Regions from separate parts of the Salinifilum ghardaiensis genome, predicted to be linked through region 2. Evidence: riboswitches for the same ligand, from Rfam matches in the RefSeq annotation. Region 2 holds a riboswitch; the other holds the start of a gene.

Region 1 (10,979 bases), 1.9 Mb from region 2:
ACGTCAGTGGTGTCAGTCCTCGCGGACGGCCAGGCTCAACTCACCATTGTCGTCGCGTTCCGCGTCGAGCGTCTTGTCCGAGAGCACGGAAGCAGCGTGCTGTTCCAGGAACACACGGACCCCGTCCCGCTCGACCACCTGGTCCTGGGCTTCCGGCTCGTCCGCGACCGCGGCCTGCAACCCGTCGCCGCTGGCCGCGATGCGCAGCCCGGACCCTTCCGGAGAGTCACCGCCGATCAGGACCAGCTTGATGACCTCCGCGGCACTCTCACTGATGGTGAGCATGATTCGCCCCATTCCTCTCGGAGCCGTCACGTAAAAGGGCAACCGTGTCATGCTCCCATCGCCGCACGCAAATCCGCCGTGCGGCGGAATCCGGGACGGGCGCCCGCGCGGGGCGCGTGCGCGACTGCCCTGGGAAGGAAGGCGCACACGCCCCGCGGAGGACCTCAGCTCTCGTAGGCCGACAGCGGCGGGCACGAGCAGACCAGGTGGCGGTCCCCGCGCGCCCCGTCGACGCGGCGCACCGCCGGCCAGACCTTGGAGGTCACCCCCGTGCCCATCGGGTAGGCCGCCTCCTGCCGGCTGTAGGCGTGCGGCCAGTCACCGGCCAGCGAGGCGGCGGTGTGCGGCGCGTGCACCAGCGGGTTGTCCTCGGCCGGCCACTGACCGGCGGTGACCTTGTCGATCTCGGTGCGGACCTGGATCATGGCCTCGCAGAACCGGTCGAGCTCGGCGAGGTCCTCGCTCTCGGTCGGCTCCACCATGAGCGTGCCGTTGACCGGGAAGGACATGGTCGGCGCGTGGATGCCGTAGTCGGCGAGCCGCTTGGCCACGTCGTCCACCGAGACGCCGCTGCTCTTGCTGATCGGCCGCAGGTCGAGGATGCACTCGTGGGCCACGTAGCCGTCCTTGCCGGTGTAGAGCACCGGGAAGTAGTGGTCCAGGCGCCGCGCCACGTAGTTCGCCGCCGCGACCGCGGTCAACGTGGCCCGGCGCAGCCCGTCGGCACCCATCATCCGCACGTACGCCCAGGAGATCGGCAGGATCGACGCGCTCCCCCACGGGGTTTCGCTGATCGGACCGACCCCGGTCTCCGGACCGGCCTGCGGCTGCAGCGGGTGGTTCGGAAGGAACGGGGCGAGGTGCTCGCGCACGCCGATCGGGCCCACACCGGGACCGCCGCCCCCGTGCGGGATGCAGAACGTCTTGTGCAGGTTCAGGTGGGACACGTCCGCGCCGAACTTGCCCATCCGGGCCAGCCCGATGAGGGCGTTGAGGTTCGCCCCATCGACGTAGACCTGACCGCCCGCCTCGTGGACGACGCCGCACACCTCCCGCACGGTGTCCTCGTACACGCCGTGCGTGGACGGGTAGGTGATCATGATCGCGGCGAGGTCGTCGGCGTGCTTGGCCGCGAGCTCCCGCAGGTGCTCCATCTCGACGTTGCCCGAGTCGTCGCAGCGCACGACGACCACGCGCAACCCGGCCATGGTGGCGCTGGCGGCGTTGGTGCCGTGCGCGCTGGCCGGGATCAGGCAGACGTCCCGCTGCTCCTGCCCGCGCTGTTGCTGGTAGGCGCGGATGGCCAGCAGACCGGCGAACTCGCCTTGGCTGCCCGCGTTGGGCTGCACGCTCACCGCGTCGTAGCCGGTGATGTCGGCCAGCCACCGCTGGAGGTCGTCGACGATCCGCAGCATCCCCTCGGCGTCCTCCGCGGGCGCGAACGGGTGCAGGTCGCCGAACTCGGGCCAGGTGACCGGCTCCATCTCGGTGGTGGCGTTGAGCTTCATCGTGCACGAGCCCAGCGGGATCATGCTGCGGTCCAGCGCGACGTCCTTGTCGGAGAGCTCCCGCAGGTAGCGCAGCAGCGAGGTCTCCGACTGGTGGCGGTGGAACACCGGGTGGGTCAGGTACTCGGACGTGCGCTCGAGCGGGCGCGGCAGCGCGTCCGCGGTGCCGGTGTCCAGCTCGTCCAGCTCGCCGAGCTCGGCGGTGAGGCCGAACGCGGCGCACACGCCGCGCAGGTCCTGCCGGGTCGTCCTCTCGTCGCAGGCGATGCCCACGTGGTCCGCATCGGCCCTGCGCAGGTTGATGCCCTCCGCGCGCGCGGCGGCCACGACCTCGTCGGCGCGCCCGGGCACGCGGGCCAGCACCGTGTCGAAGAAGGCGTCCTCGACGACCTCGACCCCGCCCTGGCGCAGGCGGGCGGACAGCACGGCCGCCATCCGGTGCACCCGGGTGGCGATGTTCCGCAGGCCCGCCGGGCCGTGGTAGACGGCGTACATGCCCGCCATGACCGCCAGCAGCACCTGCGCGGTGCAGATGTTGCTCGTGGCCTTCTCGCGGCGGATGTGCTGCTCGCGGGTCTGCAGTGCCAGCCGGTAGGCCTGGTTGCCGTCCGTGTCGACGCTCACGCCGACGAGACGTCCCGGCAGCTGCCGCTCCAGGCCCTTGCGCACGGCCATGAACCCGGCGTGCGGGCCGCCGAACCCGAGCGGCACGCCGAAGCGCTGGGTGTTGCCGACGACGACGTCGGCGCCGATCTCACCGGGGGCGCGCAGCAGCGTCAGGGCCAGCAGGTCGGTGGCGACCACGGCCAGCGCCCCGCGGCGGTGGATCTCCGCGAGCACCTCCTCCTGGTCCCGGACGGCGCCGGAGGCGCCCGGGTAGGCCAGCAGCGCGCCGAAGAACTCGCCGTCCGGCAGACCGCTCGCGCCCTGCGACAGGTCGGCGACCTCCAGCTCGATGCCGAGCGGTTCCGCGCGGGTGCGCAGGATTTCCACGGTCTGCGGCAGCGTGTCGGCATCGACGACGAACCGCGGCGACTTGGCCTTGCCGCCGCGCCGCACCAGCGTCATGCCCTCGGCGGCAGCGGTGGACTCGTCCAGCATGGAGGCGTTGGCGACCGGCACCCCCGTCAGGTCCGAGACCATCGTCTGGAAGTTCAGCAGGGCTTCCAGCCGCCCCTGCGAGATCTCCGGCTGGTAAGCCGTGTAGGCCGTGTACCAGGCGGGGTTCTCCAGCACGTTGCGCAGGATCACGCCGGGGGTGATCGTGTCGTAGTAGCCGAGCCCGATCATCTGGGTGCGCGGGGTGCAGCGCTGCGCGAGGTCGCGCAGCTCCGCGAGCGCCTGGGCTTCCGTGGCCGGTTCCGGCAGCTCGAGCTGCAGGTCCCGCTCACGGATTCCGCTGGGCACGGCTTTGTCTGCCAGTTCCTCGAGGGAACCGACCCCGACCACGTCGAGCATCCGGGCGAGTTCGGCCGGCGTCGGCCCGACGTGCCGATCGGCGAACGGAGTCCCGTGCTCCAGCGCGGCGAGTGGAATGCGGTCGTGGGTCACGTCGGTCATCGCCCAACCTCAATCTTCGCGGCGAACAAGGGGGCGGCAACACCAGCGTGCTGCCGACTCTCCCCCTCTGTCACTGTTCGCTGCGCGAACGCCTGAGAGCTTCGTCCGGCGGTCCGGCCGGACTTGCACCGTCGGCGGGGTGCGCCGCCGTCGCCGCACCCTCTTTCCAGAGGCATCTCGCCCGCGCGGTCCAGTGGCCTGAGAGGTTGATGGGGAGATTTGCTCCTTCGGCGCCGACTCGATCGCTCGAGCCGAACTCTCCCGCACGGGGTCAGCGATGCCGTGAGCATACCTGATCAGGCGCTCCCGCCCGAGGGGCTGTCAGCTGACGCACACCTGCTTGACGGTGCGCACCGGCGCGAGCGCGCGGTGCGCCCGTCCCCGCCGGGACCGCGGCCCCGGGCCCGCGGTCACCCGGTGCGCCGGTCCCGCCGCCGGCGGGAGAGCTCGTCCTCCTCGAGCGGTTCGACCAGCGCGCCGTCGGCGCGTTCGGCGGGGAACTCGTGGATCGTCCCGGTGATCTCGCGCATCGCCCCGCTCACGGCGATCCCGAAGACGCCCTGCCCGCCCTGCAGCAGGTCGACGACCTCCTCGGGGGAGGTGCACTCGTAGACGGTGGTGCCATCGCTGAACAACGTGAGCCCCGCCAGGTCGCGCACCCCCCTGCTGCGCAGGTGGTCCACGGCCAGCCGGATGTTGTGCAGCGACACCCCCGTGTCCAGCAGCCGTTTGACCACCTTGAGCACGAGGATGTCCTTGAACGAGTAGAGCCGCTGCGAACCCGAACCGGTGGCGCTGCGGATCGACGGGCCCACGAGCTTCGTGCGCGCCCAGTAGTCCAACTGGCGGTAGGTGATGCCCGCGATCTGGCACGCCGCCGCTCCCCGGAAACCGACGAGCTCGTCGGAGACCGAGTCCTCGGGCAGCATTCCGCCGGCCCCGTGCGGGGACGATTCCTCCGTCGCGCCGCCCCCGCCGGGCATCGGGGGCGCACCGGTCGCAGCGGTCCCAGCGGACGGCGCACCAGGCGACTCGTCCTCTTCCCCTGCGGAACCCCGCTCGGGCGCTTGCTCGACCACGCCTGCCTCCCCTCGTCCGGCACGCTGCCGACGAATCCGGTCCGGTGCGTTCGGCGAATCTGCTCCGGCCCGGCTGCCGGTCCCGGCAGCCGACGCGCCCGGGTGCCCGCCAGCACCCGCCTCGGCGCCAGCAGCCGGGACCTCCCTGCTGTCCCGATCCCCCACGACTGCCAGCGAAAACGACACCGGAGCGATTCGCGCAATTCGACAGTAGGCCGCCCGGTGTGGGCGGTCAACGCGACGCGCGGACCACGCCGGAGAAGATCAACAGCGGCGGGGCCTCCGCGCCGCCCCCGGCCTCCCCTCCGGGCCGCACCCCGCCACACGCGGGCGAGGGACCGCGACGGCGGGGAGCGCGACGACGACGGGGCCCTCGACCGCGCCGAGGGCCCCGTCGCTCCGCGATCGTCCTCGCGCGGTCACGTGTCCGCGCCGCGGAAGTCCTCCGGTGAGACCGAATCCAGGAACTCGCGGAACTTCTCCACTTCGTCTTCCTGCTCGTCCGGGATGATCAGACCTGCCTCGTCCAGCACCGCTTCGTCGGCGTGGATGGACACGCCGGCGCGCAGGGCCAGAGCCACCGAGTCGCTCGGCCGCGCCGACACCCGCACGTCCCCGTCGAAGACGAGTTCGGCGAAGAACGTCCCCTCCTGCAGATCCGTGATACGCACCTGCTCGAGATCACGCCCCAGGGCACCGATCACATCCTTGAGCAGGTCGTGCGTCAGCGGACGCGCCGGCCGCACCCCCTGCTGCTCCAGCGCGATGGCGGTCGCCTCCACCGAGCCGATCCAGATCGGCAGGTACCGCTCACCCTCCGTCTCCCGCAGCAGCAGGATCGGCTGGTTGGCCGGTAGTTCCACGCGCACGCCGACGACGCGCATCTCGCTGCTCATCGTCACATCGCCTCCTCCAGCGCGCCGAAGCGTGACATCCCTGTCGAGGATCGCGCACCGACGCTTCCGACGCTACCCGCGATACGGCGGACGCGCCCAGCCGTCCGTCCTCCACTGCGCACCGCCCCGACGGGAGGCGCGGGCCCGTCGCAACCCCCCGCTCGGCGGATCGCCGCGGGTTCCCGACCGACGGCAGCGCTCGTCACCCTACACCGCCCCGCGGGCGGCGGTGGACGCGAAGGCCGACCGGGCCGCGCAGTCGCGCCTCGGCGGCGACACTCGCACCGCTCGGGGCGGCGCCCGCTCACCGGCGTCGCCCCGCGTTCAGGTCCGCTGCCGCTTCAGCGCGCGCTCTGTCCCCCGTCGGCCGGCCCGGTCAGGAACACCAACCGGAACTTGCCGACCTGCACCTCGTCACCGTTGGCCAGCACCGAGGTGTCCACCGGTTCCCGGTTGACGTAGGTGCCGTTGAGGCTGCCGACGTCGACGACGACGAAGTCGTTGCCCTCGCGCCGGAACTCGGCGTGCCGGCGCGAGACCGTGACGTCGTCGAGGAAGATGTCGCTGTCCGGGTGCCGCCCCGTGCTGGTGGTCTCCCGGTCCAGCAGGAACCGCGAGCCCGCGTTCGGACCGCGCTTCACCACCAGCAGCGCCGACCCGGCCGGCAGCGCGTCGACCCCTGAGCCCGCGGACTCGGTCTGCGGGGCGCTCTCGGTGCCGTCCTGCTCCGAGAAGGGCTTGAAGACCGAGGTGGTCTCCGGTGACTGCTCCGGTGGGACGTCACCGGAGCCGCTGTTCTGGCTCACCTGAGCTCTCCTCTACGCGGATAGATCGTGCCAACGAGATTCCAACGTACCGCGCCGGCACCAGCCCGAGTACGCGGGAGTCCCGGTCGCCGCAGTGATCAACGCGCGCCGCGGCGCGGTCATTCCTGCTCGATCAGCCGCTGGTAGGCCTCGGCGTCGAGCAGCACGTCCCACTCGGCGACGTCCGCCAAGCGCAGCTCCACGAGCCACCCCTGCCCGAAGGGGTCGCTGTTGACCAGCTCGGGCCGGTCCTGCAGGGCCTCGTTGCGGGCGGTGACGACACCGCCGACCGGGGCGTAGAGGTCCGACACGCTCTTGGTCGACTCGACCTCGCCCATCGCCCCGCCGGCTTCGACGCCCTCGTCCACGTCCGGCACCTGCACGAACACGACGTCACCGAGCTGCTGCTGCGCGTAGTCGGTGATGCCGACGCGCACGGTCTCCGCATCGGTGCGGCGCACCCACTCGTGCTCCTGGGTGTACCTGATCTCCTCCGAGGCCACTGGGTCCGCCTTCCTGCTCGGGGGCGCTGCTCAGCCCGGTCACCGGCCGGGCTCGCGAGATCATCCGCCGGCGGGCAGCGTATTGCCCACCGGCACGTCCCGCAACACGCGCTGCGCCGGGCGCGTCATCCGCGCACCGCGCGCGCCGCCTCCCGCAGCGCTGCGGTCACCTGCCCCAGGTAGAGCACGCCGGCCCAGAGGTAGAGCACGCCGCCCCAGCAGGTCAGCGCGTACGCGATGGGCCGCAGCACCTCGCTGAGCGCGATGTCCTCCTGCACCAGCAGCAGCATCGGGAAGGCGTACATCAGGCAGAACGTGGCCGCCTTGCCCAGGTAGTGCACGTCCGGCGGCTGGAATCCGCAGAAGCGCAGCACCGGCACGCACAGCGCCAGCACCACGTCCCGCCCGACGAGCACCGCGGCGATCCACCAGGGGACGACGTCGCGCAGCACGAAGGCGACCAGCGTCGCCACGATGTAGAGGCGGTCGGCCACCGGGTCGAGGACTTCGCCGAGCCGGCTGTACTGCCCGAGCCACCGCGCCAGCTTCCCGTCGAGCCAGTCGGTCACACCGCTGGCGACGAGGACGAGCAGGGCCAGCAGGTCGGCCTGCGGGCCGAGCAGCAGCCACAGGAACAGCGGCACCCCGCCCAGCCGGATCGCGCTGAGCAGGTTCGGCACGGTGAACCACGGGTCGTGCCAGAGTCCGACGGCGACCTCGCGCATCCGCTCGATGCCGGGTTCGATCGGCGCGCCCTCGCCGGAAGCAGCGGTGGCGCCGCCGGGCTGGTCCCCGGTTCCGGCGGGGTCGCCCGCCGACGCCCCCGGTTCCTCGGCCGGTCCTCGCGCGGTGCCGTTCGTGGTGCTGTCCGCGTCGTGCACCACGGCCTCCCCCTGTGTGTCGCGCCGCCGCCGGTACCGAGCCCATCGGTACGACGCCTCCCCGGATGAGGATCGCACATGCGGCCCACCGCCCCGGTGCGGGACCGACGTGCGCAGCGCAACCGCGCGGTGATCGAACAGCGGCCGCCGAGCGCGCCCCCACCGCGGCGCGGTCCGGGACGCGCGGCGCAAGTCGGGGCGGCGCTGCGCACCGCCCGGTCGCTCAGGCCGTGCGAGCCCGCTGCACGGTGAAGCCGCGACGCCGCAGGTCGGCGTCGGTGAGGAAGCACGGTCGGCCGCGGTCGTCGACCCCGGCCCAGCGGGCCCCGCTCAGTCCTTCGAGCACGTAGGCGTGCCCGTGGCTCCACACCACGCTGTGCAGCGCGGTGGGCAGGTCCTCGGCGGCTTCGCTCCCACCGGCCCCGGAGGAGTCGCGGGCTCCGTCACCTGTCATTGCGGAAAGCACCTCCCGTCCGTGCTCACCGGCGAACGTTGCGGCACCGGCACCGCATCTCCCCGCGGCGCCGGCCTCGGCGGAACGCCCGGCGAGGCGTCCCGCCGCCGATTGTGCGGACTCCTCCACCACATGTCGCGCACCCGACACGAACAGTCGCCGGACGAACACCACGCGTCGCCGAGCGCGAGCGCGGCGCCGATCACGCGAGCGCCGGACCGAACAGCTGCACCGGGCACCGGGCGGAGCGCCCGGCCGGACACCGCCCCGGGGGCCACCCCGGGCCCCCGTGCGGGCCCGGGAGCCCGCCGCGGGCCGCCCCCTGGCATCACCTGCGGGCGTGCGGTAGGACACGGGGATCCGTTCCCCACCGTTCCCGCGGAGGTTGCCGATGGCGGGTTATGCCGATCTGCACCACGAAAGCCTGCACGACCCCGAGCGCTTCTGGCTGCGCGCGGCCCGGGCGATCGACTGGGACACCGAGCCGACCCGGGCGCTCGACGACGGGAACGCGCCGTTCTACCGCTGGTTCCCCGACGGGCGGATGAACACCTGCTTCAACGCGCTCGACCGGCACGTCCGCGACGGCCGCGGCGACCAGCCGGCGGTGGTGTGGGACTCGCCGGTCGCAGCGGCGGCGGAGACGTGGAGCTACCGCGAGCTGCTCGACCGGGTCGCGCGGTGCGCGGGCGCGCTGCGCGAGCAGGGGGTGGCGCGCGGTGACCGCGTCGTGCTCTACCTCCCGATGATCCCCCAGGCGATCGTGGCGATGCTCGCCTGCGCGCGGATCGGGGCGGTGCACTCGGTGGTCTTCGGCGGGTTCGCCCCGGACGAGCTGGCAGCGCGCATCGAGGACGCCCAGCCGAAGGTGATCGTCGCCGGTTCGTGCGGGATCGAACCGCAGCGGGTCGTGCCGTACAAACCCATCGTCGACGAGGCGCTGAGCCGCACGACCCACCAGCCGGACCGCGTGCTGCTCGTGCAGCGTCCGCAGTCCCCGGCCGAACCGGGCCCGCGCGACCTGGACTGGGACGAGGCCCTGCGGGACGCGCACCCGGCCGAGTGCGTCCCGGTGGCGGCCACCGATCCGCTCTACGTGCTGCACACCTCGGGCACCACGGGGCGGCCGAAGGGCGTGGTCCGCGACAACGGGGGGCACGCAGTCGCGCTGGCCTGGTCGCTGCCGAACATCTACGACATCCACCCCGGTGACGTGTTCTGGACGGCCTCCGACGTGGGGTGGGTCGTCGGCCACTCCTACATCGTCTACGCGCCGCTGCTGGTCGGCGCGACCACGGTGCTCTACGAGGGCAAGCCGGTGGGCACCCCGGACGCGGGCGCGTTCTGGCGGGTCATCGCCGAGCACGGCGTGCGGGTGCTGTTCACCGCTCCGACGGCGTTCCGGGCGATCCGCAAGGCCGATCCGGACGCCGAGCTGATGCACCGCCACGACCTGTCCGGCCTGCGCAGCCTCTTCCTCGCCGGGGAGCGCCTCGACCCGGAGACGTACCACTGGGCCGGCGAGAAGGTGCGCGTGCCGGTGGTCGACCACTGGTGGCAGACCGAGACGGGCTGGCCGATCTGCGCCAACCCGCGCGGGCTCGAACCGATGCCGCTCAAGGCCGGCTCCCCCACGGTCCCGATGCCGGGCTACGACGTGCGGGTGCTCGACGAGTCCGGCGCGGAGGTTCCCACCGGCACCGAGGGGGCGCTGTGCCTGCGGCTGCCGCTGCCGCCGGGCACGGCGCCGACGCTGTGGGGCGACGACGAGCGCTTCCGGGAGTCGTACCTGGCGAGCTACCCGGGTTACTACGCCACGGGCGACGGCGGCTACGTCGACGAGGACGGTTACGTGTTCGTCCTCGGCCGCACCGACGACGTGATCAACACGGCGGGCCACCGCCTCTCCCCCGGCGCGATGGAAGCCGTGCTGGCCGAGCACCCGGCGGTGGCCGAGTGCGCGGTGATCGGGGTGCACGACCCGCTCAAGGGCCAGGTGCCGTACGGGCTCGTGGTGCTCAAGGCCGGGGCGGCGGACTCGGCGGAGGCGGTCGCCGCGGAGCTGACCGAGAGCGTGCGCAACCGCGTCGGCGCGATCGCCACCCCGCGCGGTGTCGCCGTGGTGGACGCGCTGCCGAAGACCCGTTCGGGCAAGATCCTGCGCAAGTCGATGCGGGAGATCGCCGACGCCGACCGGACGGCGGTGCCGTCGACGATCGAGGACCCCGAGGTGCTGGAGGCGCTGCGCCCGGCGCTGCGGGCCGCCCGGGAGGAGTGACCCGGCCGCCGCGGGACCACCGGCCGCCGCGGGCCCGCGTGCGAGGGCGGGCCCGCGGCGGCGCGGGCGGGTTCCGGGGCGCGCGGAGGCAGCGCGGAGGGGCCGGAGCGGCCCTCCCCGGCAGCACCGCAGCACCGCGCCGGTTCAGAGGCCGAGGACCTCCCACCACTGGCGCAACGTGGTCGTCTCGCCGAGGTCGGCGAAGCCGACCTGCACGCCCCGGGCGCGCAGCTTCTCGACGAGCGCCATGATCCGCATCGAGTCGAGGCCCCAGTCGAGCAGGTCGTCCTCGTCGCCGATCTCCGCGGCGCTCTCCTGCAGCAGCTCGGCGACGTGCTCCCGCACCTCCCCGCGGCTCAGCGCACCGGTTCCTGCCGTCTCCGGCATGCTCTCCCCTCTCGTCGCTCGCTCGTTCAGGCGTCCTCGCCGACCACGGGCCGCACGTGCCCGGCGGGAACGGTGGTGCCGGCGAGCTCCTCGGTGATCCAGCCGGTCGATCCCACGACGGCGCAGCGCTTGGCCGCGTAGTCCAGCGCCATGCGGTGGTCCTCCGCGGAGAAGTCCGCGATCCCGTCGGCGACGAGGAACGCGGGCAGGTCCAGCTGGAAGGCCTCGGCCGCGGTGAGCAGGCACCCGATGTGGCCGTAGACTCCGGTGACGACGAGCTGGTCGCGACCCCACTGCCGCATCCGGTCTGCCAGCGAGGTGTGCTGGAACGCGCTGTAGCGC
Region 2 (10,979 bases):
GAGATCACTTCCGGGACGCTCCGGATCGTCACCCCGGCCTTCCAGGCAGGGTGGTTCCACGCGGTCGACGAGGGTCACCGGGGTGCCGCGCTCGGCGAAGGCGCGCACAACGGCACGTCCGACGAACCCGGAACCACCAGTGACCACGACGCGGCTTGCCTGGGGGGTGTCAGTTTTGGACGGATTCATGGTTGGCACGGCCAAACTCTAACCGCTGTTGGTCGCAACAGGGCGGCAGCGCCTCCGGCGAATGCGGGCACGGCGCGAAGCGGTGCCCGCCCCGGTGCCGCCGGACGCGCGCCGCCGGATGGGAGGTTGCCCCATGTCCACCGAGTCGCTGCAGACTCTGCTCGATCGCAACGACATCGCGGGAATGCAGCACTGGATTTCCGAACGGAGGCCCTATGAGATCGCCGACGAGATCGGCCGCCAGGACGCGGTCGAGGCGGTGCTGCTGTTCCGCCTGCTGAGCAAGGACGAGGCCATCGAGGTCTTCGAGGAGCTGGACCCGATCGCCCAGCAGAAGATCCTCGACGGCCTGCGCGACCACGCCTTCCGCGAGCTCGTCGAGGCCATGGACCCCGACGACCGGGTGCGGTTGCTCGGCGAGGCCCCCGCCAAGGTGGCCCAGCGCGTGCTGGCCGGGCTCAGCCAGCGGGAACGCGACACCACGGCCGAGCTGCTCGGCTACCCGGAGGGCTCGGTCGGCCGGTACATGAGCCCGGAGGTGGTGATCGTCCGCCACGACCTCACCGCCGGCCAGGCCCTGGACGTCGTCCGCGGCAAGGGGCTCAGCGCCGAGACCGTCTACACCCTGCCCGTGGTGGACGACGAGCGGCGCCTGGTCAGCGTCGTCAGCCTCCGGGACCTGGTGCTCAGCGCCCCCGGACGGCCCCTGCAGGAGCTCCTCGGCGAGGAGCCGGTGGCCGCCACCGCCACCGACGACGCCGAGCAGGCAGCGCGGCTGATGCGCGAGTCCAACCTGCTGGCCCTTCCCGTCGTCGATAGTGAACAGCGCGTTGTCGGGCTGCTCACCATCGATGACGCCATGGAAGTGCTGGAATCGGCCGAGACCGAGGACTTCGTGCGGCAGTCGGCGACCACGCCGTGGCAGGGCCACTACGTGGCCGCCAGCGTCTTCCAGATCGCCCGTTCGCGCATCGCGTGGCTGTTGCTGCTGCTGGTCGCCGCCACGCTCACGGTCAACGTGATGCAGTTCTTCGAGGCGACGCTGGCGGAGGTGACCGCGCTGGCGCTGTTCATCCCGCTGCTCACCGGAACGGGGGGCAACGCGGGGGCGCAGGCCGCCACGGCCACCGTCCGCGCACTGGCGGTGGGCCAGCTGCGCACCGGCGACGTGCTGCGGGTGGTCTGGCGCGAGTGCCGCGTGGGGGTGCTGCTCGGCGTCATGCTCGCCACCGTGGGCCTGGTCATCGGCACGCTGCTGGTCGGCTTCCAGGTCACGCTGACCGTCGCGCTGTCCATCGTGGTCATCTGCACGTGGGCGGCCATGGTCGGCGCGGCCATGCCGCTGCTGGCCAAGCGCGTCGGGATCGACCCCGCGGTCGTCTCCGCTCCGCTGGTCACCACCCTCGTGGACGCGACGGGGCTGATCATCTACTTCCTCATGGCCCACCTCGTCCTCGGCGTGTGATCCGCCCTCCGCGCGCACTTCACCGCTCGAAGTGCGCGCGGAGGGCCTGCAGCCCCGCTGCGAACACGTCGCGGCTGAAGGTCCCGTCGAGCTCCTCCTCGTCGGCCGCCTCGGCGTCGAAGTCCGCGTACCACTCGACGAACGAGGCGTCGTCGACCGTGACGGGGGCGACGTGCAGGGTCGCGCGGTACTTCCGCACCGGGAACGGCCCCTCGACGATCTCGTAGGTGTAGGAGCGCGCCACGTCGTCGAGGTCCACCAGCCGTTCCCGGACGACGGACCCGTCGGGCATCGTCAGGTGGCGGACGCAGCCGACCGCGTCGGCGGGCCTGCCGTCCTCGATGCGGCTGGTCGCGATCGCCGGGTGCCACTGCGGCAGCCCGTCGAAGTCGCGCACCACCCGCCACACCGCGTCGGCCGGGGCGTCGACGGTGGCACTGGCGTACGAACGCGCCATGGGGTTTCCTCCTCGGATCGGGCCGGAGCTACTCGCCGCTCCGGCGGGTGAAGGACCGGGTCGTCTCGGCGATCGCCTTCTCCGCGGGCAGCCGCTCCATGCTCGAGGCGCCGAAGAAGCCGTGGCAACCGCTGGTCGCCGACAGCACGTACGCGGCGTCCTCCGGCTCGGAGATCGGGCCGCCGTGGCAGAGCACGATCACGTCCTCGCGCACCTGCCGGGCCGCGCGCGCCCAGGCGTCGATGTCGGCGACGCAGTCGTCGAGGGTGCGCGCGGTCTCCGCACCGATGCTGCCGCCGGTGGTCAGCCCCATGTGGCAGACGACGACGTCGGCGCCGGCGCGGGTCATCTCGCGCGCGTCCGCGGCGGAGAACACGTACGGCGTGGTCAGCAGGCCGGCCTCGTGCGCCGTGGCGATGAGCTCGACCTCGCGGTCGTAGCTCATGCCGGTCTCCTCGAGGTTGGTCCGGAACGTGCCGTCGATGAGCCCCACCGTGGGGAAGTTCTGAACACCGGAGAAGCCGAGGTCGGCGAGTTGGCCGAGGAAGCGCTCGGGCATGAGGAACGGGTCGGTCCCGTTGACACCGGCGAGCACGGGGGTGCTGCGCACGACCGGCAGCACTTCCCGCGCCATCTCCACGACGATGTCGTTGGCGTTGCCGTAGGCCAGCAGCCCGGCCAGCGAGCCGCGCCCGGCCATGCGGTAGCGCCCCGAGTTGTACAGCACGATCAGGTCGATGCCGCCGCTCTCCTCGGCCTTGGCGGACAGGCCGGTGCCCGCGCCGCCGCCGACGACCGGCTCTCCGCGGTCGACCTTGCCGCGCAGCCGGGACAGCAGTTCCGGGCGTTCGACACGCTTCGTCATATCCCCTTCCCTCCCCGTGCACGGGTCATCCCCCGGGGGGCGTCCCCGCGCGGGCCGGTGCCTCGGTCGTTCACGACGACCGCGGAGCGGTACCGATGCCCACTTCCGCCGCGGCGGCCACCACGGCGTCGGTGAACTCCGCGTCGTTGATGTTGTGCGGCACGCGCCGCACCCGCTCGGCGTCGCGCACGTTCCGCTCGATCGCGCCGAACAGCCGCTCGTCGGCGGCGGCATCGCGGAACGCGGCACCGGGGGAGTCCAGCAGGGACACCCCGCCCTCGGGCAGCAGGAACCGCACGGGCCCCGCGCAGGCGTTGATCTTGCCGGCGAGGAACTCGCCGATGCGCTCGCACTCCTCGGCGGTGGTGCGCATCAGCGTCACCTGCGGGTTGTGCTCGTACAGCAACCGGTCGCGGAACTCCTCCGGCACGGTGCCGCGCGCACCGAAGTTCACCATGTCCAGCGCACCGCACGAGCCGACGTAGGGCACCCGGGTGCGCGCGATCGCGTCGAGGCGCTGCTCGCCGGCGCTCATCACACCGCCGACGAGCAGATCGGCGATCTCGGTGGTGGTGATGTCGACGACCGCTTCGACGTAGCCGTCGTCGACGAGCTTCTCCATGGCCCGCCCGCCCGTCCCGGTGGCGTGGAAGACCAGCGGGTCGTGGGTGGCGCGCATCCTGTCGGCGACGGCGGTCACGCACGGGGTGGTCACGCCGAACATGCTCAGCGCGAGCGCGGGTTCGTGCTCGGCTTCGGGGACCTCGTGCGTGAGCGCGCCGAGCAGCGCGTGCGCGGCGTTGCCGAGCACGCGGCGGGAGATGCGGTTCAGCCCGGCGACGTCGGTCACCGAGGGGAACAGCACCAGGTCCGAGGAGTCCACGTAGGAGGAGGTGTCACCGGATGCCACTGTGGACACGATCATCTTCGGCACGCCCACCGGGAGGGCGCGCAGACCGCGGGAGATCAGCGCGGTGCCGCCGGAGCCGCCGAGGCCGAGCACCCCGTCCGCCGGCCGCTCGGCCAGGAAGCGCTCGAGCGCGAGGGCCATGGCGGCCACCGCCGTGCCGCGGTCGGCGGTGAACACCGCGTCCGCCCCCTCGGGGTGGTGCGCGGCGACGTCCCGGGCGGGGACGTCCGGTGCCGCGCTCCGCGCAGCGGGGCCGGTGCCGACGTCGACGGTGGTCACGGCGCAGTGCGGGGCGAGCAGCTCCGCCACGTAGCGCAGATCGTCCCCCTTCGTGTCGAACGTGCCCACCACGTAGGCCCTCGGCGTGCGGTGCCCTCCGGTCACGGCGCCCTCCGTACACGGCTGCGTGATCATCGCGGATGCTACTGCGCCAGCGCCTGCTCTGCCCAGAGGCGCGCGTCCGCCGCGTCAGCGGCTCACGACGACCGGCCCTCGTCCGGGACGGCGGGCAGCTGCGCGCGCAGCGCGGTGATCTCGGTCTTGAGGGAGGCGACCTCGCCGCGCAGCCGTTCGGCCTCCGCGGCGCTGTCGGCCGTGGCCCGGCCGGCGCGCTCGACGGAGTTCTCCACACCGCCGAACTTCTCCACGAACCAGGAGGCGATGCTGCCGGTGACGACGCCGAGCAGGGCGATGCCCGCGAGCATCAACCCCACGGCGATGAGCTTGCCCTGCCCGGTCACGGGGTAGTAGTCGCCGTAGCCGACCGTGGTGATCGTCGCCATGGTCCACCACAGCGCATCAGCGAAGCTCGTGATCGTGGCCTCGCCGGCGCCGCGTTCGGCGTCCAGCACGGCGAGGGCGGCCGAGACGCCGAGCAGCGCGGTCGCGCCGGAGACGTACAGCACGACCTGCCCGCGCACCCGCGCCTGGATCCTGCGGTTCATCAGCACCAGCACCGTCACCAGCCGCAGCACGCGCAGCTGGCGCAGCACCGGGACGAGGATGACCACCAGGTCGAACAGGTTGTGCAGCACGAACCGGCCGCGCTGCCTGGCCAGGGCGAGGCGCACGGCGTAGTCCACGGCGAACGCGCCCCACGTGACCCACATGGCCACTCCGACGCCGCGGCGCACGCCCGGCTGCATGCCGGGTTCGAGCACCGTCCACGCGTACAGCGCGAAGAACAGCACCGACAGCGCGATGAGCGGCCACTCGGTGCGCTGCTCCCACTTCGCCAGCGGTGGAGGAGCGGCGCTCCCCGCGTTCTCGGAGCGCACGGTCTCGGATGACATCGCGCCCATGGTGCCGTGCCCGGAAGCGCCCGGGAACACGGCCGCGGCACCGGTCACGTCCGCGCTGCCCGCGCGGAAGAACGGCCCGCCGATCCGCGGGGAACGGCGGGCCGCAGGGCGTCACCGGCTCGGCTTGTTGCCCTTGAGCAGCTTGTTCTTCGCCTCGTCGATCTTGGCCCGGGTCTTGGGGTCCTGGGCGTACTTCTTCGCCTGCCGGATCGCCCGGCGCCCCTGGGGGCTGCTGGCGAGTCCGACGATCTTCTTCATCAGCGACATGTCCGCTCCTGGTCGGTCCTCAGCACGCGGCCTGTCCGCCGAAGTCCTGCCCGTCGAACGGCAGACCGGCGCGTCACCTGGGGATCAGGCGTCCACCAGCCTACCGAGGTGATCGCGGGGACGACACCGCGCGCGGCGGGCCCCGGCGCGGGGACCTCAGCCGAGCACCCCGCTGACCGAGCTGTGCCCCTTGAGGATGTTGCGGGCGATGGTGCGGCGCTGGATCTCGTCGGTGCCCTCGAAGATGCGCAGCAACCGCAGGTCGCGGAACCAGCGCTCGACCGGCAGCTCGCGGGTGTAGCCCATGCCGCCGTGGATCTGCATCACGCGGTCGACGATCTCGTTGGCGCGGGTCCCGCCGTAGAGCTTGGCCATGGACTGCGCGTGCCGCGAGTCCATCCCCTGGTCGACCTGCCAGGCCGCTTGCAGCACGAGCCACCGCAGCGCCTCGATCTCCACGGCCGAGTCGGCGATCATCCACTGGATGGCCTGCCGGTCGGCGATGGGCGCGCCGAAGGTCTGGCGGTTGTTGGCGTACTCGGTGGCCATCCCGACGAGCCGCTCGCAGGCGCCGAGCGCGTGCGCGGGCAGCATGTAGCGCCCGCGGCCGATCCACTGCATCGCGAGCTGGAAGCCCTGACCGACCTCGCCGAGCACGTTCTCCTCGGGCACGCGCACCTCGTCGAACACCAGCGAGGCGGGTTGGCGCTCCCACTCGCCCATGATGTCGATGGGTTCGGAGGTCCAGCCCATGTCGCGGTCGACGAGGAAGCAGGTCACTCCGCCGTCGGCGCCCTTGGACTTGTCGGTGACGGCGAACACCATGGCGAAGTCGGCGTCGATGCCGCCGGTGATGAAGGTCTTCTCGCCGTTGATCACCCACTCGCCGCCCTCCTTGCGGGCGGTGGTGCGGATGTTCTTCGCGTCCGATCCGGCACCGGGCTCGGTGATGGCGAAGCAGGACTTCCGGGTGCCTTCGATGGTGGGCAGCAGGTAGCGCCGCTGCTGCTCCTCGTTGCCGCGGTAGAGGATGTTGTCCGCGTCACCGCCGAACTGGAACGGCACGAACGTGCGCCCCAGCTCGATCTGGATCAGCGCCGTCAGCACGGCCGGCAGGCCCATCCCGCCGTACTCCTCGGGGGTCTGCACGCCCCAGAACCCCGCCTCGCGCGCCTTGTTCCGCAGGTCCGCCTGCTCCTGCTCGGTCAGCCCCCGCTCACCGGCGCGCTCCCGGTGCAGCACCTGCTGCTCCAGCGGCATGAGCTCGCGCTGGACGAACTGGCGCACCCAGTCGCGCACGTCGCGCTCGGTATCGGACAACGAGAAGTCGACCATTGACCTGCACCCTTCCGCGTGAGCTACTAACTAACAACGTTAGTTTTATGGCAGCCTAGAGTCGGCCGCGCAGCCTTCGCAAGAGGCGTCCACCCCAGGCCACCCCGTCCCGACCGTGGAGAAACCGTGCCCCGTCCGAGCCGTCCCCGCCTGACGACCGAGCGCATCGCCCGGGTCGGCCTCGAGATCATCGACGCCGAGGGGCTCGAGGCGCTGTCCATGCGCCGCCTGGCCGAGCGCCTCGACGTCCGCGCGGCGTCGCTGTACAACCACGTGCCGAACAAGGACGACCTGCTGCACACGATCTCCGACGAGGTCATGGCCCAGGTCGACGTCTCCGGCTTCGAGGTCGACTGGCCCACCGGCCTGCGCACGTGGGCGCGGTCCTACCGCGCCGCCCTGCGCGCGCACCCCAACCTCGTGCCGTTCCTGGCCGGCGGACCGGCCCGCCGGGAGAACGCGCTGCGCCGCGCCGACCGGGTGCACGGCGGCCTCGTGCGCGCCGGCTGGCCGCAGCGGTACGCCACGATGATCGGCGCGTCGACGAAGTACCTCGTCGTCGGCTCGGCCATGGCCTCGTTCGCCGAGGGCTTCCCCGCCGACGCGAGCGTCTACGACGAGCGGTTCCCCCACCTCGACCGCGCCCACCTGCTGCCGCAGCACACCGAGATCGACGCGGACAGCTTCGAACTCGCCCTCGGAGCGCTCATCGACGGGTTGCGCGAGGTCCACCGCACCCTCACCGCAGCGGCGCGCGAGGGCGGAGCGGCGATGCCGCACACCCCGCGCTGACCTGCACGCGCAACCGAGTGAGATCAGCCTCGCGTTGCGGTTGACTGCCCGCGGGGTCCTCCGTAGCGTCACGCTCTGACCAGGCCACAACCGGACAGCAGCGGACAGCAGACCGCACAACCGAATACCGCGCCGTTGACTCCGTGCGGGAGAGATCCCGGCCCGTCGGGACGCCGAAGGAGCAAGCACTCCCCAGCAAACTCTCAGGCACCACCTACCGCACGGTACGAGGCGGAACGGGAGGAAAGCAGGAGCGGACCGCTTCTCGCCCACGGTGCAAGCCGTCCAGCGACGGTGAAACTCTCAGGCCCATGACTCCAGGGGAGATCGCCCGACGTGCGTACGACCGCGCGGGTGGCGATCGAAGTGGTCCGGCTACGCTGGCAGGATCCGATTGCGTGCAGTTCCGGACCCGCGACCGCCGACCGGCGCCGCCCCCAGGAGGAGTCAGACACGATGACCTCACCGAGGCAGACGCCCCTGCACCAGGTCCACGAGGAGCTGGGTGCGACGTTCACCGACTTCGCCGGCTGGCACATGCCGGTGCGGTACACCAGTGACACCGCCGAGCACAACGCGGTGCGCAACAGCGCCGGCCTGTTCGACCTGTCGCACATGGGTGAGCTCCACATCCGCGGGCCGCAGGCCGCGGAGGCCATGGACTACGCCCTGCTGGCCAACACCTCGGCGATCACGCCCGGCCGCGCGCGCTACACGATGATCTGCAACAGCGACGGCGGCGTGCTCGACGACCTCATCGTCTACCGGCTGCGCGAGGACGAGTACCTCGTCGTCGCCAACGCCGCCAACGCCGGCACCGTCTCCGAAGCGCTGGCCGACCGCGTCTCCGGCTTCGAGGTCGAGTTCCACGACACCTCGCACGAGTACGCGCTCATCGCGCTGCAGGGGCCGAACGCGGCGGCGATCCTCGGGCCGCTGACCGACACCGACCTGTCGACCGTCAAGTACTTCGCCGGGTACTACAGCACCGTGGCTGGTCGCGAGGTCATGCTCGCCCGCACCGGTTACACCGGCGAGGACGGTTTCGAACTGTTCACCGCGCCGGAGGACGCCGAGCCGATCTGGCGGGCGCTCGCCGAGGCCGGCGCGGACCACGACCTCAAGCCCGCCGGACTGTCCTGCCGGGACACGTTGCGGCTGGAAGCGGGTATGCCGTTGTACGGCAACGAGCTCAGCGCCGAGTTGACGCCGTACCACGCCAATCTCGGCCGGGTGGTCAAGCTCGACAAACCCGACGACTTCGTGGGCAAGGCCGCGCTGGCGAAGGTCGCCGAAGTTCCCACCGACCGGACACTGGTGGGGCTGAGCACCGACCAGCGGCGCGCGCCGCGGCACGGCTACTCCGTGCTCGACCCCGGGGGCAACGAGATCGGCGAGGTCACCAGCGGTGCGCCCTCCCCCACTCTGGGGCACCCGATCGCGATGGCCTATGTGGACCGCGCGCACAGCCAACCGGGCACGGCGCTGAACGTGGACGTGCGCGGCAGGTCGCTGCCGGTGGAGGTGGTGGAACTGCCGTTCTACCGCCGCGGCACGTGACAACCGCGCCGTTCGACCGATCCGCAGGGCCGTCGCAGACAGAAAACAGGAGGCAACACCAAATGTCCACACCGGACCTGTTCAACGACCAGCTTGCCGCGGTCGACCCGGAGGTCGCTGCTGCGGTGGGTTCTGAGTTGCGTCGCCAGCAGAACACGTTGGAGATGATCGCTTCGGAGAACTTCGCACCGCGCTCCGTCCTGGAGGCTCAGGGGTCGGTGCTGACGAACAAGTACGCCGAGGGGTATCCGGGCAAGCGCTACTACGGCGGCTGCGAGAACGTCGACGTGATCGAGCAGTTGGCGATCGACCGGGCCAAGGAGCTGTTCGGCGCGTCGTTCGCGAACGTGCAGCCGCACTCGGGTGCGCAGGCCAACGCCTCTGCGATGTTCGCGCTGCTCAAGCCGGGCGACACGATCATGGGGCTGGACCTGGCCCACGGTGGCCACCTCACCCACGGCATGCGGATCAACTTCTCCGGCAAGCTCTACAACGTCGTGCCGTACCACGTCGACGAGTCGGACCACCGCATCGACATGGACGAGGTGGCCCGGCTGGCGCGGGAGAACCGGCCGAACATGATCATCGCCGGCTGGTCGGCGTACCCGCGGCAGTTGGACTTCGCCCGCTTCCGGGAGATCGCCGACGAGGTCGGGGCGTACCTGATGGTGGACATGGCGCACTTCGCCGGTCTGGTCGCCGCGGGGCTGCACCCCAACCCGGTGCCGCACGCGCACGTGGTCACCACCACCACGCACAAGACCCTGGGGGGTCCGCGGGGCGGGGTGATCCTCTCTGCTGACGAGGAGCTCACCAAGAAGTTCAACTCGGCGGTGTTCCCGGGGCAGCAGGGCGGTCCGCTGGAGCACGTGATCGCGGGCAAGGCGGTGCTGTTCAAGGCCGCACGCGGCGAGGAGTTCGTCGACCGGCAGCGGCGCACCGTCGAGGGGGCGCAGGTCCTGGCGCAGCGCTTGCAGCAGGGCGATGCGACCGCCGCGGGGGTGCAGCTGGTCTCCGGTGGGACCGACGTGCACCTGGTGCTGGTGGACCTGCGCAACGCCGAGCTGGACGGCAAGCAGGCCGAGGACCGGCTGCACGAGATCGGGATCACGGTCAACCGCAACGCGGTGCCGAACGATCCGCGGCCGCCGATGGTGACCTCCGGGCTGCGGATCGGCACGTCCGCGCTGGCCACCCGCGGCTTCGGCGCCGAGGAGTTCGGCGAGGTCGCCGACGTCATCGCCGAAGCGCTGCAGCCGAACCTCGACGAGGCGAGCACGAAGAAGCTGCGGGCCCGCGTCGAGGCCCTCGCCGCGGCCAAACCGCTCTACCCGGGCCTGTGATCCGCCCGAGGCCGTGAGCAACAGCTGCTGATCTGCCGGTCCCCTCCGCTCCACCGGAGGGGACCGCGGCCCGATCGTGGCGGGGCCGCGCTCCCGACCGGGGGCGCGGCCTCGATCGCGGGACGATTCGACGACATCGCCCGCGAAACGCCCCGCGGACGTGGTCGCGGGTGCCATCCTGACGCGCCATGGAGACGATCACCCCCGACGTGCGAATCGCGCGCGAGCCCTCCGCCGCGCGGCGGATGTGGTGGTTGGCGGGAACGGCCGTCGGCGGACCCGCTCTGGCCGCCTGCTTCGCCGCGAGCCTGCTGATCACCTCGCAGCAGGGCGAGACCTGGTCGTACGGGTGGTGGTTCGGCATCTTCGCCTTCCTCTGCACCGCCCTGCCAGCCGTGCTGCAGGCCGTCGCGTGGCTGCCGGTGCTGCGGATGCGGGACCTGTCGATCACGTTCACCGCCGGCGGGTTGACCTACCGCACGCGGGAGACCCGGC

Evidence for each region. Region 2 has a riboswitch for glycine ahead of gcvT (glycine cleavage system aminomethyltransferase GcvT). Riboswitches for the same ligand answer to the same signal wherever they lie in the genome.
Region 1: another riboswitch for glycine. It lies ahead of gcvP (aminomethyl-transferring glycine dehydrogenase); the one in region 2 lies ahead of gcvT (glycine cleavage system aminomethyltransferase GcvT).

Annotation. Positions count from the first base shown of each region.
Region 1 covers NZ_CM137101.1:1,865,903-1,876,881, reverse strand. Annotated here, with positions in the region: gene ACVGV0_RS08430 (HesB/IscA family protein) at 13-285, opposite strand; gene gcvP (aminomethyl-transferring glycine dehydrogenase) at 450-3,353, opposite strand; glycine riboswitch at 3,411-3,529, opposite strand; glycine riboswitch at 3,530-3,627, opposite strand; gene ACVGV0_RS08420 (MerR family transcriptional regulator) at 3,764-4,282, opposite strand; gene ACVGV0_RS08415 (bifunctional nuclease family protein) at 4,852-5,328, opposite strand; gene garA (glycogen accumulation regulator GarA) at 5,670-6,134, opposite strand; gene gcvH (glycine cleavage system protein GcvH) at 6,254-6,637, opposite strand; gene ACVGV0_RS08400 (CDP-alcohol phosphatidyltransferase family protein) at 6,763-7,521, opposite strand; gene ACVGV0_RS08395 (hypothetical protein) at 7,742-7,972, opposite strand; gene ACVGV0_RS08390 (propionyl-CoA synthetase) at 8,364-10,250, shown strand; gene ACVGV0_RS08385 (phosphopantetheine-binding protein) at 10,395-10,637, opposite strand; gene ACVGV0_RS08380 (isochorismatase family protein) at 10,664-10,979, opposite strand, start outside.
Region 2 covers NZ_CM137101.1:3,754,012-3,764,990, forward strand. Annotated here, with positions in the region: gene ACVGV0_RS17105 (NAD-dependent epimerase/dehydratase family protein) at 1-189, opposite strand, end outside; gene mgtE (magnesium transporter) at 323-1,654, shown strand; gene ACVGV0_RS17115 (SRPBCC family protein) at 1,674-2,111, opposite strand; gene ACVGV0_RS17120 (phosphoenolpyruvate hydrolase family protein) at 2,140-2,976, opposite strand; gene ACVGV0_RS17125 (Tm-1-like ATP-binding domain-containing protein) at 3,047-4,300, opposite strand; gene ACVGV0_RS17130 (potassium channel family protein) at 4,363-5,178, opposite strand; gene ACVGV0_RS17135 (hypothetical protein) at 5,299-5,454, opposite strand; gene ACVGV0_RS17140 (acyl-CoA dehydrogenase family protein) at 5,611-6,789, opposite strand; gene ACVGV0_RS17145 (TetR/AcrR family transcriptional regulator) at 6,916-7,581, shown strand; glycine riboswitch at 7,718-7,811, shown strand; glycine riboswitch at 7,812-7,909, shown strand; gene gcvT (glycine cleavage system aminomethyltransferase GcvT) at 8,038-9,141, shown strand; gene glyA (serine hydroxymethyltransferase) at 9,204-10,484, shown strand; gene ACVGV0_RS17160 (hypothetical protein) at 10,673-10,979, shown strand, end outside.